Linked DNA regions of Rhodobium gokarnense. Each later gene encodes a partner of the first gene's protein in a complex. Links are inferred from orthologs where the notes say so. Each region holds a gene or a part of one and is shown in the gene's direction. Other genes may lie near its edges.

Evidence for each region.
Region 2: the proteins of dnaN (region 1) and M2319_RS22355 are in contact, whole or in part, in a cryo-EM structure (PDB 8GIZ), measured with the Escherichia coli proteins. The link is inferred for Rhodobium gokarnense from one-to-one orthologs.

What each region holds. Positions count from the first base shown.
Region 1 is NZ_JAOQNS010000018.1:17,039-25,151, reverse strand. Bases 3,276-6,198 are described here. They hold dnaN (DNA polymerase III subunit beta), read left to right. Parts: upstream 3,276-4,139; coding sequence 4,140-5,258; downstream 5,259-6,198. Other genes in these bases: recF (DNA replication/repair protein RecF), read left to right, coding at 5,308-6,198; dnaA (chromosomal replication initiator protein DnaA), read left to right, coding at 3,276-3,874. Outside these bases: mutM (bifunctional DNA-formamidopyrimidine glycosylase/DNA-(apurinic or apyrimidinic site) lyase), read left to right, coding at 1-149; M2319_RS22070 (enoyl-CoA hydratase), read left to right, coding at 274-1,047; rpsT (30S ribosomal protein S20), read left to right, coding at 1,262-1,528; more of dnaA, read left to right, coding at 2,411-3,275; more of recF, read left to right, coding at 6,199-6,453; M2319_RS22045 (DMT family transporter), read left to right, coding at 6,552-7,442; M2319_RS22040 (LysE family translocator), read left to right, coding at 7,543-8,113. UniProt on the Escherichia coli protein: Confers DNA tethering and processivity to DNA polymerases and other proteins. Acts as a clamp, forming a ring around DNA (a reaction catalyzed by the clamp-loading complex) which diffuses in an ATP-independent manner freely and bidirectionally along dsDNA.
Region 2 is NZ_JAOQNS010000019.1:18,480-26,613, forward strand. The notes cover bases 1,724-4,667. They hold M2319_RS22355 (DNA polymerase III subunit gamma/tau), read left to right. Parts: upstream 1,724-2,222; coding sequence 2,223-4,112; downstream 4,113-4,667. Other genes in these bases: M2319_RS22360 (YbaB/EbfC family nucleoid-associated protein), read left to right, coding at 4,173-4,493. In the rest of the region: M2319_RS22345 (methyl-accepting chemotaxis protein), read right to left, coding at 1-1,599; recombination mediator RecR, read left to right, coding at 4,843-5,451; M2319_RS22370 (adenosine kinase), read right to left, coding at 5,483-6,487; M2319_RS22375 (sulfite exporter TauE/SafE family protein), read left to right, coding at 6,677-7,420; M2319_RS22380 (glutathione S-transferase), read right to left, coding at 7,430-8,044. UniProt on the Escherichia coli protein: Part of the beta sliding clamp loading complex, which hydrolyzes ATP to load the beta clamp onto primed DNA to form the DNA replication pre-initiation complex.

The sequences.
Region 1 (8,113 bases):
CCGACGGCTCGCTCGGCTATTTCCAGCATTCCTTTTCCGTCTATGACCGGGAGGGCACGCCCTGCCGGCACGAGGGCTGCACCGGCACCGTCCGGCGCATCGTCCAGTCCGGCCGCTCCAGCTTCTTCTGCCCGACCTGCCAGCGCTGAGGACCGGCGCGCGTCCGAGCCGAATTTGCGGAACCGGCCCCCGCGGCAGGCGTTGCAACGCGATGCGGGCTCGGATAGCTCTTTACTCAGAAGCGGAACCGCGCACCCCGGAGAGGAAGCAAACATGGCCTATGAGAACATCGTCGTAGAGACCCGCGGCAAGGTCGGGCTCATAACGCTGCACCGGCCGAAGGCGATGAACGCCCTCAATTCGGAGCTGATCGCGGAACTGACCAAGGCCCTCGATACGTTCGACGCCGACGAGAAGGTTGGCTGCGTCGTCATCACCGGGTCGGAAAAGGCGTTCGCCGCCGGCGCCGACATCAAGGAGATGTCGTCGCTGACCTATGTGGACGCCTACAAGGACGATTTCATCTCCACCTGGGACCGGGTGGCGCGCAACAGGAAGCCGGTGATCGCCGCGGTCGCCGGCTACGCGCTCGGCGGCGGCTGCGAGCTCGCCATGATGTGCGACATCATCATCGCCGCGGAAAACGCCAAGTTCGGCCAGCCGGAGATCACCCTCGGCGTCATGCCCGGCGCCGGCGGCACCCAGCGCCTGACCCGCTTCGTAGGCAAGTCGAAGGCGATGGAGATGTGCCTCACCGGCCGCATGATGTCGGCCGAGGAGGCGGAAAGCTCCGGCCTCGTCAGCCGCGTCCTGCCGCTCGACGAAATGCTCGACGACGCCCTGGCGGTCGCCGCCAAGATCGCCGACTTCTCGCTGCCGGCGGTGATGATGACCAAGGAGGCGGTCAACCGGGCCTATGAGACGACGCTCGCGGAGGGCACCCGCTTCGAGCGGCGGCTGTTCCATTCCCTGTTCGCCACCGAGGACCAGAAGGAAGGCATGCAGGCGTTCGTGGAAAAACGCTCGCCGCAGTTCCGCAATCGCTAGGGCCCGGACCGACAGCCCGAAACGGCGACCGGCGCGTGCTTTTTGGCCGGATTTCCCGGTTCCGATTGACGTTCCCCATGCGGCCAAGTATAAGCGCCGGGATCGGTGGCGGTGGACCCGCCGCCCATGGAACCTGTTGCGCCGCGACCATCGACATTATTGCGGGTGCCGGCGCAGCGTCTAACCGCAAATCGCACGGAATCGGGAAACACGCATGGCCAATACGGTCTCGGCCAAGAAAATGGCTCGCAAAATCGCGCGGCGCACGGAGATCAACAAATCCCGGCGCAGCCGCATGCGCAATTTTATCCGCAAGGTCGAAGAGGCCATCGCCGGCGGCGACAAGGCCGCCGCCAACGAGGCGCTGAGGCAGGCGGAGACGGAAATCATGCGCGCCGCCGGCAGCGGCGTGGTGCACAAGAATACCGCCTCGCGGAAAGTGTCGCGGCTGTCGGCGCGGGTGAAGGCGGTGGGTGCCTGAACCCTCCCCGCCCAACTGTCATAAAACCGTTTGAAACCCGGCGCCCAGCGCCGGGTTTTTCGTTTCCGGGCGAAAGAAAAGTTGTGTGATCCGGCAAAAGGCCTGGAACGATTCAACTTACGGTTGGTTGGGGCGACGTGTCATAAAAATCCAAAAGTTAACAAAGCGTTAAGCACCGGTCTTTTTGGAGGACTTCGATTCAGGCGGATTCGAGCTCCTCACGGGCGCCGCGGAAGCGATTTTTTTTGAAGAATTCGATACCGTAAACGTGCCATTTTTTCCGCGCCAGAATCCGTTGACTCCACAGGCGGAAATCGACCCGTCGCGACCCGTCGTCCCATCGCCGGGGTGATCCAAAATGGCTCAATTTCGCGGGTTTCAGAATCCTCACTGTTGCGGCGCCGGGGCCGATTGGCTAGCTTCAAGTCATCGGGGCTGGGGCTCCAGCGTCAACCACACATCGGGAAGTTTTCGAGGCCTATGTCGAGAGCAATGAATATCTATTGCCTAAAATCTAGACATCGAACACTTGTCGAACGGCGGCCCTCCTCCCGGGGCCGCGACCGCCGCTAACCAGCGGATCGGTTCGTCACGAATTCAACTTATACGGTTCATTCGGATCGTGCGACCTTGTCGCCGGCGTGGGGTATTCCCTGCGCTATCGACCAACGATGACACAAAAAACATGGTTGCCGAAAGGTAACCGGACGACCTTTTGAGAGCCGGCAAGATCGAGGCGGATCCCGGCACACAAGCAACGGCAGGCGGCGGACCCGGGCACCCGTGAAGGCGCCCCCGCAGCCGGCGAGGACGGATACGGCAGACCGGCAGCCGCGGCGGCGCACGGTCCTGCCGGCAGGCATGAAATGGAGGCTATCTGATATGGCACGAGCCGAAGAAACGGTTCCCTCGGGAGATCTGGACGACTGGTCCCGGGTGCGCCGACGGCTGCGCAGCGAGCTCGGCGAGGAGGTCTATACGAGCTGGTTCGAGCGGGTCGACCTGGAGGACCGTTCCAACGGGACGGTGCACCTGTCGGTGCCGACGCGGTTCCTGAAGCAGTGGATTCAGTCCCATTACGGCGACCGGCTGATCGGCCTGTGGCGCAGCGAATGCGAAGATATCCGCCGCATCGAGCTGACGGTGCGCGGCGCCACCCGTCCGCGCCAGACGCTTGCCCGCACCGCGGCCGGCCCGGAAGCGCGCTCGGCGGCCGTCGAGGCGGCAAAGCGCGGCGGCGCGGCAGTCCGCACCGAGGCCTCGCTGCGCAGCGAGAGCAGCCGGGCGGCCGAGCGCGCCGACAACGCCTTTTCCTCGCCGCTCGATCCGCGGCTGACCTTCGACAGCTTCATGGAAGGCGCCTCCAACACGCTGGCGCTGGCGGCGGCGCGGCAGATCGCGGCGGCCGCCCCGACCACCTACAATCCGCTCTATCTCTGCGCTTCCGTCGGCCTCGGCAAGACGCACCTGTTGCAGGCGATCGCCGCCGAGGCGCGCGCGGCAACGCCCGGACGCCGGGTCCTGTACCTGACCGCCGAGCACTTCATGTACCGCTTCGTGGCGGCGCTTCAGTCGCAGTCGGCGATCGCCTTCAAGGACGGGTTCCGGGGCATCGACCTCCTACTCATCGACGACTTGCAGTTCCTGCACGGGCCGCAGGTGCAGAAGGAGTTCTGCCACACCCTCAACGCCCTCATCGACGGCGCCCGGCAGGTGGTGGTTGCCGCCGACCGACCGCCCGTTGAGCTGGAATCCCTCGACGAGCGCGTCCGCTCGCGGCTGAACGGCGGGCTGCTGGCCCAGATATGCGCGCCGGACTACGGCTTGCGCCGGTCCATCCTGTCCCAGCGCATCGCGGCGGCCCGCAATGGCGGCGCCAGCCTTGCCGTCCCCGACGACGTCCTCGACTACGTTGCCCGGCACGTCACGGCCAATTCCCGCGACCTTGACGGCGCGGTCAACCGGCTGCTCGCCGCCAACCAGCTCACCGGCGCGCCGATCAGCCTGGAAATGGCCGAGATGTCGCTGCGCGACCTGGTCCGCGCCAAGGAGCGGCGGCGGGTGCGCATCGAGGACATCCAGCGCACCGTCTCCAAGCATTACAGCGTCACCCGCGACGACCTGACCTCGGCGCGGCGCAACCGGGCGATCGTCCGGCCGCGGCAGATCGCCATGTTCCTGGCCAAGGCGCTGACGCCGCGCTCGCTGCCGGAGATCGGCCGCCATTTCGGCGGCAGGGATCACACGACGGTCCTGCATGCGGTGCGCAAGATCGAGAATCTCGTGTCCACCGACAAGGCGGTGGCCGACGAGGTGGAGCTCCTGAAAAGGCTGCTCGACAACTGACCGCGAGGGAGATCGCAGCGCCCGAAAAGCGCCGCTTTCCCTTGAAACATCCCCGTTCCCGGCGCGCTCCGGACCCCGTTGCGCGGCCTGGCGAGATGCGGCGGACTGGAGGGCGCAACAGCGATGTTGCGCCCTCTTGCATATCGGACGCTTTAAGGGCAGTTTCGTCAGTCCCGTTACCCGAGGGTAGTGGCCGCAATCCCACGGCACGCGACCCCGCCTTCCGGCCGATATTCGAATAGTCGCCAAGTCTGGAATCGATCCCATGAAAGTCACACTCGAGCGGGCCGACTTGCTGAAGTCCCTCACCCATGTGCACCGCGTCGTGGAGCGGCGCAGCACCATCCCGATCCTGTCCAACGTGCTGATGCGCGCGGAAGGCGGCGAGATGCGGCTGAAGGCGACCGACCTCGACCTGGAAGTTTCGGAAACCGTGGCGGCGATGATCGAGCAGCCGGGGGCGACGACGATTCCGGCCCATATGCTCTACGACATCGTCCGCAAGCTGCCGGACGGCGCCGAGACGGTGCTGGAGACGGCCGGCGACGACAGCCTGATGACGCTGTCATCGGGGCGCTCGAATTTCAGCCTGCAGATGCTGCCGGAGACCGACTTTCCGGATCTGACCGCCGGCAGCTTCAGCCACTCCTTCGAGATCGACGCGCGCGAACTGAAGCGCCTCGTCGACCGCACCCAGTTCGCGATCTCCACCGAGGAGACGCGCTACTACCTCAACGGCATCTATTTCCATACCACCGAGCTGAACGGTGAAACCGTGCTGCGCGCGGTTGCCACCGACGGCCACCGGCTCGCCCAGGCCGACACCAGGGCGCCGGAAGGGGCCGCCGGCATGCCCGGCATCATCGTGCCGCGCAAGACCGTCGGCGAGATCCAGAAGCTCGTGGAAGACCCGGAAGCGACCGTCCAGGTCGAGCTGTCGGACGCCAAGATCCGCTTCACCATCGGTTCTGTGGTGCTGACCTCCAAGCTGATCGACGGCACCTTCCCGGACTATGCGCGGGTGATCCCGCAGAACAACGACAAGGAACTGATCGTCGACCGGGACCCCTTCAAGGAGGCGGTCGACCGCGTCTCGACGATCTCCTCGGAGCGCGGCCGGGCCGTGAAGCTGCAGCTTGCCGAGGGCCGGCTCGTGCTGACCGTCAACAATCCGGATTCCGGCAGCGCCACGGAAGAACTGGCCGTCGACTACGAGGCGGAGGACCTGGAGATCGGCTTCAATTCCCGCTATCTGCTCGACATCACCGCCCAGCTTGGCAGCGACACCATCGTCTTTCTCCTCGCCGATCCGGGCTCGCCGACGCTGATCCGTGACCAGGGCGACAAGAGCACGCTCTACGTCCTGATGCCGATGCGGGTGTGACGGCGAAACCGGCCTTCCCGCCGCTCGAAAGGGTCCTTGTGCACCGCCGATGACCTCACCCGGTGCCCTTTCCGTCACTGCCCTGAAGCTGACCGATTTCCGGAACTACGCCCGCCTGTCGCTGACGCCGGACGGCCGCCATGTGGTGCTTTGCGGCGAGAATGGCGCCGGCAAGACCAACATCCTGGAAGCACTGTCCTATCTCTCGCCCGGCCGCGGCCTCCGGCGGGCCCGGCTTGAGGACGTTTCGCGCCAGGGCGGCGCCGGCGGCTGGGCCGTTGCGGCGACGCTCCTTGGTGCTGCCGGCGAGACCGTCGTCGGCACCGGACTCGTCGCCGACGGGCCGGACCCGGAGCGCCAGCGCCGCATCCGCATCGACGGCACCACCGCGCGGAGCTCCGAAGAGCTGCTCGACGTTGCCCGCGTCCTGTGGCTGACGCCGGCGATGGACGGGCTCTTCACCGGCCCGGCCGGCGACCGGCGGCGCTTCCTCGACCGGCTGGTGCTGGCCATCGACCGCGACCATGCCCGCCGGGTCTCCTCGTTCGAAAAGGCGATGCGCGAACGCAACAAAGTGCTGGAAGAGGGCGGCCGCAGTTCCTGGCTCGACGGGCTGGAAGCGCAGATGGCCGAATACGCCGTCGCCGTCGCCGCCGCACGGGCCGAGCTTGCCGCCTGCTTCTCCCGGCTGATTTCCGCCCACCACGACCCCGAATCGCCGTTTCCCGATGCCGCGCTCACCCTTGACGGCGAGTTGGAGCGCGAGGTTTCCGGCCGTCCGGCCGTCGAGGTCGAGGACAGCTATCGCGAGACGCTTGCCGCCGCCCGGCCGCGCGACCGGACGGCCGGGCGGGCGCTCACCGGTCCCCACCGCAGCGACCTCCTGGTGCGCCACGGGCCGAAGGACATGGCGGCGGAGACCTGCTCCACCGGCGAGCAGAAGGCGCTGCTTCTCGGCCTCGTCCTTGCCCATGCGCGGCTGGTGGAGGAGATGACGGGACGGACGCCCCTCCTGCTCCTCGACGAGGTCGCCGCCCATCTCGACAGCCACCGGCGGGCCGGGCTCTTTGCCGCCCTCGACCGCCTCGGCGTCCAGGCCTGGATGACCGGCACGGACCTTTCCCTCTTTGCCGCCCTGGAGGACCGCGCCCAGCGGTTCGCCGTCCAGGACGGCACGGTCTCGGATGCCGCGTGATCCCTCGAAACAAACGGCGTGACGGCGCGCGCCGCTTGGCGTAATCAGCCGATTGATACCGTCTCGCGGCCCCGCCGCACCATCCTTCGGCCGATGCCATGACCTTCGAACTCGCCGCCCTTGCGGCCGCGCTCCTTTGGGCCTTCGGCGGGCTCCTCTCCGCCGGCCCGTCCCAGCACCTCGGCGCCATCGCCTTCAACCGGTTGCGCATGGCGATGGTCTTCGTCATGCTGGCCGTCGCCGCGACGCTCACCGGCGGCTGGGCGACGGTTTCCAGCGACCAGACCCTTGCCATCCTCGCCTCCGGCTTCATCGGCATCTTCCTCGGCGATACCGCACTCTTCCTCACGATGAACCGGCTCGGGCCGCGGCGCTCCGGCATCCTCTTTGCCCTCAACGCACCGCTCGCCGCGCTGCTCGGCTGGCTACTGCTCGGCGAGGTGCTGTCGGCGCGGGCCGTCACCGGCATAGCCCTGTCGGTGGTCGGCGTCGTCATGGCCATCGTCTTCGGCAAGCGCCGCTCGCAGCTTCACCAGTGGGAGACCATCCGCGGGCCGCTGTGGGTCGGCATCGGGCTCGGGCTCGCCTCGGCGCTCTCCCAGGCGCTCGGCTCGCTGATCGCCCGGCCGGTGATGGCGTCGGGCGCCGATCCGGTCGCTGTCTCGGCGATCCGCGTCGCCATCGGCGCCCTCGGCCTCACGCTCCTGATGCAGCTCCCGGTGCTGAAATTCCGCCAGCGGAACCCGATCAACGCCCGCATCGTCGGCCAGATCGCGCTCTCCGGCTTCGTTTCCATGGGCGTCGGCATGACGCTGGTGCTCTATGCGCTCTCCGGCGGGGAAGTCGGCATCATCTCCACGCTCTCCGCCACCTCGCCGGTGCTGATCCTGCCGCTGCTCTGGGTCCATACGGGCGAGCGGCCGTCGCTCTGGGCCTTCGTCGGCGCCGGCCTCGTCATCGCCGGCACGGCCCTGATCTTCCTCGATTGACCGGCCCGGGCAACATCGGACCGCAATAGGTCAGCCATATTGACTTTTTGCCGCGGGCGGCGCCTGATCGGGAACCTCACCTTCCATCCGGACCCCAGCCATGAGCTTTTTCGGGCTCGCCGTTTTCGTCGGCGTCTATTTTCTGGCGGTGATGACGCCGGGGCCGGGCGTCGTCGGCCTGATCGGCCATACGCTCGCCCACGGGCGGCGCGACGCGGTGCCCTATGTCGTCGGCATGGTGACCGGGAACCTCATCTGGTTCGCCTGTGCCGTTGGCGGCCTAGCCCTTATCGCCCAGACCTTCCATGCCGCGTTCGTGGCGATCAAATATCTGAGCATCGCCTATCTGCTCTATCTCGCTTTCAAGGCCTGGACGTCTGAGCCGCAGCCGAGGGCGAGCGTGCGGGCGGCCTCTCTCGGTTCGTCCTTGTCCGCCGCTTTCACGTCGCTCGCGATCACGCTCGGCAATCCCAAGACCATGGTCTTCTACCTCGCCATCCTGCCGACCGTCGTCGACCTGAAGACGCTGGAACTGGCCGATGCGCTCGCCTGCGGCGGCGCCATCGCCGTGGTGCTGCCGGCGGGCATGGCGGTCTATGTGTTTGCGGTCGACCGGGCCCGCGACCTGATGCGGTCCGGACGTGGGCTGCGGCTCGTCAACCGCATCGCCG
Region 2 (8,134 bases), on another replicon or contig:
GACCTGGTCGGCCGACTGGTTGGTCTCCGCGACCCGCTCCATGACGCCGCTCATGTTCTGGGCGACGCGGAGCGTGCCCGAGGCGGCCTCGCCGGCATTGCGCGAGATCTCGTTGGTCGCCGCGCCCTGTTCCTCGACCGCGGCGGCGATCGAAGAGGTGTAGCCGTTGACGTCGACCATGGTCTTGGCGATGCCCTCGATGGCCTCGACCGCCTCGCGGGTCGATTCCTGGACGAAGGCGATCTGCGAGCCGATCTCCTCGGTCGCCTTGGCGGTCTGGTTGGCGAGCGTCTTGACCTCCGAGGCAACGACCGCAAAGCCCTTGCCCATCTCGCCCGCACGCGCCGCCTCGATGGTGGCGTTGAGGGCGAGGAGGTTGGTCTGCTCGGCGATGTCCTGGATCAGGTTGACCACGTCGCCGATCTTCTGGGCGGCCTCGGCCAGCGCCGCGACCTTCTCGTTCGCCGCCTCGGTGGACGAGGTGGCGACGTCGACGATCTGGTTGGTGCGGCCGACCTGGCTGGAAATTTCCGAGATCGAGGCGGCGAGCTCTTCGGAGGCCGCGGCGACGGTCTGGACGTTGTTGGAGGCCTCGTCGGAGGCGCCGGCGGCGCCCGTTGCCTGGGTCGAGGTGCTCTCGGCGATGCCGGCAAGGGCCTTGGCCGAATTCTGCACCTGGTCCATGTAGTCTCCGACGGCGGCGAGCGCTTCCTCGCTGGAGCCCTGGAAGATCTGGATCAGCTCCTCGACCCGGCGCTGGCGCTCCAGGCGGCGGTTCTGCTCCGCGTCCTGCTTGTCGCGCAGGGCCTGGCGCTCCACGGCGTTATCGCGGAAGACGACGACGGTGTCGGCCATCTCCTTGATGTCCGGCGGCATGTGGGCGTCATCGAGTTCGATGTCGGTGCGTCCGTCGGCAAGCTGCAGCATGGCCGCCTTGATGCGGGCGAGCGGCTTGTTGATCGAGCGCGAGATCATCACCGCGAGGAAGCCGACCACGGCCAGCACAGCGAGCGCCATCGCGCCAACGAACAGAACGGTATTGAAGATCTTGGCGTTGAGGTCGTCGATATAGACGCCGGTGCCGATGACGTAGCCCCAGGGCCTGAACAGCCGGACGTAGGACTCCTTCGGGAATGACTTGTCCTTCGCCTCGCCGGGCTTGGCCCAGTAATAGGTGTAGTAGCCCGAGCCGTTGTTGTTGCGGATGACATCGTTCATGCCGAGGAAGAACTTGTCGCCCTTGGCGTCTTCGAGGTTGGCGAGGTTCTTGCCGACGAGACCCGGATTGAGCGGGTGCGCGATCATGATGTCGTCGAGATTGTGGATCCAGAGATAGCCGCTGCCGCCGTAGCGCATCGCCATGACGGCGTCGATGGCCTGCTGCTTGGCCGCGTCCTCGGTCATTTCGCCGGCTTCGGCGCGCTTGGCGTAGCTTTCGATGATGGTGTAGGCGTTTTCCACGTAGTTCGCGAGGCCGGTCCGGGTCTGCGCGATCATCTCCGATCGGTAGGACAGGGCGAACACGACGATGAGCGCTATCAGCCCGACGGACACAATGCCCAATTGTCCGAGCAGGCGCTGGCGGATGGTGAGGTTCATTCTTGTTGATCTCCAAACCCAACGGTTGGTTCAATTAGGCTTTTAACTGCTTAAAGAAGGCTAAAAGACTCGCAAAAAACGTCGTATTTTAGGGATAAATCCTTACGCGATCTCCGACTTTCGAAGTAAAAGACATATACCATTAATTGTACCAGCGAAAAATCTATCCAAATACGAAGTCTTTTCGGCAGTTTTTGTATACAGTGCATGCTCACCGGTGCTGTTTAAGGTCAGCAGCATTGCCGTTTTTGCTGGGGGTGCCCGGCATCGTTTCGCGCGGCAGGCGCCGCCGGCGCACGGGGTCCGGCGTCGTGACCATCCGGCAGCGCCGCCCGGCCGCTCCGCCGGCGCGGCCGAGACGACTTGCACGCCGGCACCGAAACTGCCATATCGGAAGCGGGAGGTTGGCTGTGGACGTGCCACTCGCCAACCGGGTCAGGTCCGGAAGGAAGCAGCCCTAACGAGATCGGTCCGGGTCACTGTTCAGCCTCCCACCCGCCCGCCGCCAGGGGATGGCGGCCGCGCCGCAGGCGAGCACGCGGATGCGGCGTGGGCATTGAGGTCCGCCCGATATGGCGCCGACACGGGCGCCCGCGGGCGAGGCGAGCGGTGATGACAGCGGCATGGACGGCACCTCTCAGACGGACGGCGCCCCTTCCACGGACGGTGCCCCTTCGCCCGAATCCGGGGCCTCCGGCGCCGGGACGACGGGCGTCTACCGCGTGCTTGCCCGCAAATACCGCCCGGAGACCTTCGAGGAGCTGATCGGCCAGGCGCCGATGGTCCGCACCCTGTCCAACGCCTTTGAGACCGGCCGCATCGCCCAGGCCTGGATGCTCACCGGCGTGCGCGGCGTCGGCAAGACGACGACCGCCCGCATTCTCGCCCGCGCTCTCAATTACGAAATCCCCGGCAAGATCGACCAGCCGACCATCCACATGCCGGAGTTCGGCGAGCATTGCGCCGCCATCATGGAAGGCCGCCATGTCGACGTGGTGGAGATGGACGCCGCCTCCCACACCGGCATCGCCGACATCCGCGAGATCATCGAGCAGGTGCGCTACCGGCCGGTGTCGGCGCGCTACAAGGTCTACATCATCGATGAGGTGCACATGCTCTCCGCGGCGGCCTTCAACGGCTTGCTGAAGACGCTGGAAGAGCCGCCCGAGCACGTGAAGTTCGTTTTTGCGACCACGGAAATCCGCAAGGTGCCGGTGACCGTGCTGTCGCGCTGCCAGCGCTTTGACCTGCGGCGCATCGACGCCGATCTCCTGGTCGAGCATATGGCAAAGATCGCCTCGGCGGAGAACGTCGCGGTCGTCCCGGAGGCGCTGACCCTGATCGCCCGCGCCGCCGAGGGCTCGGCGCGCGATTCCCTGTCGCTGCTCGACCAGGCGATCGCCCATGCCGGCGGCAGCATCCGCACCGAGGATGTGCGCGACATGCTCGGCCTTGCCGACCGCGCCCGCGTCATCGACCTGTTCGCCAGGCTGATGGCCGGCGACGTCGCCGGCGCACTTGCCGAACTGGCGGGCCAGTACGAGGTCGGCGCCGATCCCGCCGTGGTGCTGATCGACCTTGCCGAATTCGTCCACTTGGTGACGCGGCTGAAATTCGCGGCCGATGCCGTCGGCGGCGTCGCCGTCACGGAGGAAGAGCGCCGCCGCGGCGGTGAATTCGCCGAGAGCCTGTCCGTCCGCGTGCTGTCGCGCGCCTGGCAGATGCTCCTGAAAGGCATCCAGGAGGTGCAGACGGCACCAAAACCCCTTGCCGCGGCCGAGATGGTGCTGGTGCGGCTGTGCTATGCCGCCGACCTGCCGACCCCGGACGAGGCCCTGAAGCTGCTGCGCGAGGGCGGCCCGGTGCCGACCCGCCCGGCGACGACCACCGGCAGCGCTGCGTCCGGGCCGAGCGCGCAAGCGACGGCAGCGCCGCCGCGCGCCGACTATTCGTCCGCAGGGCGGGGCGGCGGCGACGGCCGCGCCCGGCTCAGCCTTGCCAGCGAGCGGGCCGCCCCCGACGCCATGGCGGACCTCACCGCGCCGGAACCGCTAGCGGCCACGTCCGCGCCGCAGGTCGCCGGGATCGTCCTTGCCTCCCTCGCCGATGTGGCCGAGCTTGCCCGCACACACCGGGACCTGAAGCTGAAGGACCAGGTCGAAACGCTGCTGCATCCGGTTCGCTTCGAGCCCGGCCGCATCGAGGTCGAACTGGAACCCGATGCGCCTTCAGGCCTTCCCGGTGAACTCGGCGCCCGGCTCAGCGACTGGACCGGCACGCGCTGGGTGGTCACCGTTGCCCGCGAGGGCGGCGGCGCGACCCTGCGCCAGCGCCGCGACGCCGAGCGCGACCGCCTCCTTGCCGAGGCGAAGGAAGATCCCAATGTCGCGGCGATCCTTTCCGCCTTTCCCGGCGCCGAGATCGTCGGCGTCCGCGTCACCAAACCGGAGCCGGCGGCGGCCGACCCGGACGCCGAGCCCGGCGACGGCGAGACGGACGACGACGCCGACTGACCGGGCGCGGATTTCAGGCAGCTTTTGACACCGATATCAGCCCACGCAAACGAGGACGCCATGGATTTTCTGAAGATGATGAAGCAGGCCAAGGACCTGCAGGGCAAGATGGCCGAGATGCAGCAGCAGATCGCCGAGATCGAGGTCGAGGGCAGCGCCGGCGCCGGCCTCGTCACGGCAACGCTCTCCGGCAAGGGCGAGCTGAAGGCCCTGAAGATCGATCCCTCGCTGGCAAAACCGGAAGAGATCGAGATCCTGGAGGACCTCGTGATGGCCGCCGTCAACGACGCGCGCGGCAAGAGCGAAGAGGTCATGCAGGAAAAGACCAAGGAAATGATGGGCGGCATGGGCCTGCCGCCGGGCATGAAGATGCCGTTCTGAGGAAGCGAGTGGCGGATGGGACGCGGATTTCTCGTTGCGCGTCTTCTACTCTGAGCGTCCTTGCTGGCCTCGAACGATGCCGTCTTTGCTCGGCCTCACCCTTCACTCCGCGTCACCACCGGGCTTGACCCGGTGGTCCATGATGAGGGAGCGGCAGGGCGCAATGCCCGATGGATTGCCGGGTCAAGCCCGGTAATGACGCCGAGAAGGGGAAAAGCGCCGGCGAGGTCGCGCCAGCCGGACGATCCGGCAACCGCCGCAAGCCCGCCGCTCCGTTGAAAAACGAAAACCGAACAGTCGGCAAAGCGCATAATGTGCCTTGCGCAATCTCCAGGGAACGACACGACACATGACGGCGAGTTCGCCCATCGGACCGGAAATCGAGCGGCTGATCCAGTTGCTGGCCAAGCTGCCGGGGCTGGGCCCGCGCTCGGCCCGCCGGGCGGCGCTGCACCTGGTGAAGAAGAAAGAGTCCCTGCTGGTGCCGCTCGCCGCCGCCATGGCGGCTGCCCGGGACACCATCGTCACCTGCCAGGTCTGCGGCAACATCGATACCGCCGATCCCTGCACCCTGTGCCGCGATCCGCGCCGCGACCCGTCCGTCATCGTCGTCGTCGAAGACGTCGCCGACCTCTGGGCGCTGGAGCGCGCCGGCGCCGTCAGCGGCCGCTATCACGTGCTCGGCGGCGTCCTGTCCGCCCTCGACGGCGTCGGCCCGGAGGACCTCAACGTGGAAAGCCTGATCGATCGGGCACGCGAGGACGGGGTGAAGGAGATCATCTTCGCCGTCAATGCGACGGTCGAAGGCCAGACGACGGCCCACTACGTCTCCGACCAGCTCGCCGGCCTCGATGTCAAGATCTCGCGGCTCGCCCACGGCGTTCCCGTCGGCGGCGAGCTCGACTATCTCGACGAAGGAACGCTCGCCGCCGCCATCCGCCAGCGCACGGCGCTCTGACGCCACGCTACGCCATGCCGGCGCGGGCCGATCAGGAGATCGGAAAGCCGCGCTGCGCTGCCAGGTCGCGCAGCGACTTCTCCGGCCGCGCGCCCACATGGGTGATCACCTCGGAAGCCGCGATGCCGCCGAGCTCGGCGCAGTCGGCATGGTCGAAGTCCCGCGACAGGCCGAACAGGAAGCCGGAGGCATAGAGGTCGCCGGCGCCGGTGAGGTCCACCACCCGGTCGACCGGGGCGGCGGCAACCTCGGTCGTCTCCTCGCCGCAGACCACCATCGAGCCCTTGGCGCCGAGCGTGATGACCGCGAGCGGCGCATCCTGGCGGACGGCCGCGATCGCGGTCGCCAGATCCGCGGTCTGGTAGAGCGCGTGGATCTCGTGCTCGTTGGAGAACAGGACGTCGACGAGGCCGCTGCGCACCAGGTCCAGGAACTCCTCGCGGAAGCGATCGACGCAGAAGGAATCCGACAGCGTCAGCGCCACCTTGCGGCCGGCCTCGTGGGCATATTTGGCCGCCGTGCGGAACGCTTCCTTGGCTGCCGGGGGGTCCCACAGATAGCCTTCCAGATAGGTGACCGCGGCGGCCGCCACCGTGTCGCGGTCGATGTCGGCCGGGGTCAGCTCCTGGCTGGCGCCGAGATAGGTGTTCATGGTCCGCTCGCCGTCCGGCGAGATCAGGATCATGCAGCGCGCGGTCGGCGATCCGTCGACCAGCGTCGGCGTGTCGAAGCCGACGCCGAAGGCGCGGATGTCGTGGCGATAGGCATGGCCGACATCGTCGTCGGCGACCTTGCCGACGAACGCGGCCGAGCCGCCGAACGAGGAGACGCCGGAGACGGTGTTGCCGGCGCAGCCGCCCGAAGCGCCGACGGCCGGACCCATCTTGGCATAGAGCCGTTCGGCTTCCTCGGTCTCGACCAGGCGCATGGAGCCCTTGATCAGGTTCTCCTGGACGAGGAAATCGTCCTCCACATGGGCGAAAAGGTCGTAGATGGCGTTGCCGATGCCGAGGACATCGAAGCGGGTGTCGGTCATGGAGCCGGTCTCCGGAACGCTGCGTTGCTGGGGGCCGCTCTGCCGGTCGCCGGTGCGGGAGGAAAAGGCGCCAACCCGGGAGCGTTTGAACGAATGCAACGTGCAAATGTGGAACAACGCCGCCTTTTGCCATAACAGGTCGGTGCCGCGCAATGCGCGGAAGGGAACCGGGCAAACGGGAGGAAATGTGTGTCGCCGGAGCAACTCGCAATCGTCGCCGCCGGTCTCTTCTTCGCTGCCTTCGTCAAGGGCGCGACGGGCCTCGGCTTTTCCACCTCCGCGCTGCCGGTGCTGGCGCTCGCCATCGGCCTGAAGGCGGCGATGCCCCTCGTCATCGTCCCGTCCCTGATCAGCAACAGCCTGGTGATGATCGAGGCCGGGCACTTCCGCACGACCCTTTCGCGGTTCCGCTGGCTCTACCTGGCAAGCCTGCCGGGGCTCGTCCTCGGGCTATACCTCCTGGACCGGGTGGATGGGGTTGCGGCCGGCGCCGTGCTCGGCGTCGTGCTGGCGCTCTACGGGGCCTTTGCGCTTGCCAGCCCGGAGCTTGTCGTGCCGCGCCGGCTGGAGGCGCCGCTGGCGCCGCCGACCGGGTTCCTGGCCGGTTTCTTCAACGGCCTGACGGGCTCGCAACTGATGCCGATCCTGCCCTACCTGATGGCGCTCAGGCTGGAGCCGGACCGCTTCATCCAGGCGATCAACATCTCGTTCTGCCTGTCGAGCGCGGTGATGGCCGTCGGGCTCGCCAAGATCGGCCTGATGACCTGGCACACCCTGGCGATCTCGATCGCCGGCCTCGTCCCGGTCTTTGCCGGCATCAAGGCGGGAACGGCCCTTCGCCGCCGCCTGTCGGTGGACGCGTTCCGGCGCCTCGTCCTGGTGGTGCTGATCGTGCTCGGAGCGGCGCTGGTCGTCCGCCCCGTGCTCGGCTGAGTGCGGCGCTCAGGCCGGCGGCGCCGTCGCCTCCATGGAGGGGCGCTTGGCGAAGGCGTCGTACCAGGCGGCAAGCTGCGGCCGCGCCTCGCGCCAGTTGATGTCGGCGAAGCGGAAATCGAGATAGCCGAGCGCGCAGCCGACGGCGATCTGCCCCAGCGTCATCGGCCCGGTCAGGATCTCCATCCAGTGCGCCTCCAGCTCGTCGAGCGCGGTGTCGATCTTGGCCATCTGGCCGTTCAGCCAGGGCTCGTTGCGCTTGTCCTCGTCGCGTAGCGTCAGTTCATAGCGCACCAGGACCGCCGCATCGGACAGCCCGTCGGCGAGCGCCTCCAGCGTCAGCGCGGCAAAGCGCTTGATGCCCGAAGCCGGGATCAGCGGCGCGCCCTCGTGCTGGGTGTCGAGGAAGGCGGCGATCACCCGGCTGTCGAACAGGACGGAATCGTCGTCGAGCACCAGCGTCGGGATCTTGCCGAGCGGGTTCTGGATGACGACGTTCTCGTCCCGGTCGATCGGGTGGGCGGCGGCGGATATCTTTTCGATCTTGTCGGCGATCCCGGCCTCATGGGCCAGCACCATGACCTTGCGCACGAACGGCGACGTCTGGGAAAAGAACAGCTTCATCAATCAGCCTCCAAGGATCGGCCCGCCATGAAAAGGGCCACCGCGGAGCCGCCAGTGGCCGGGATCGGACCCGCCGCATCGGCTCTGCTC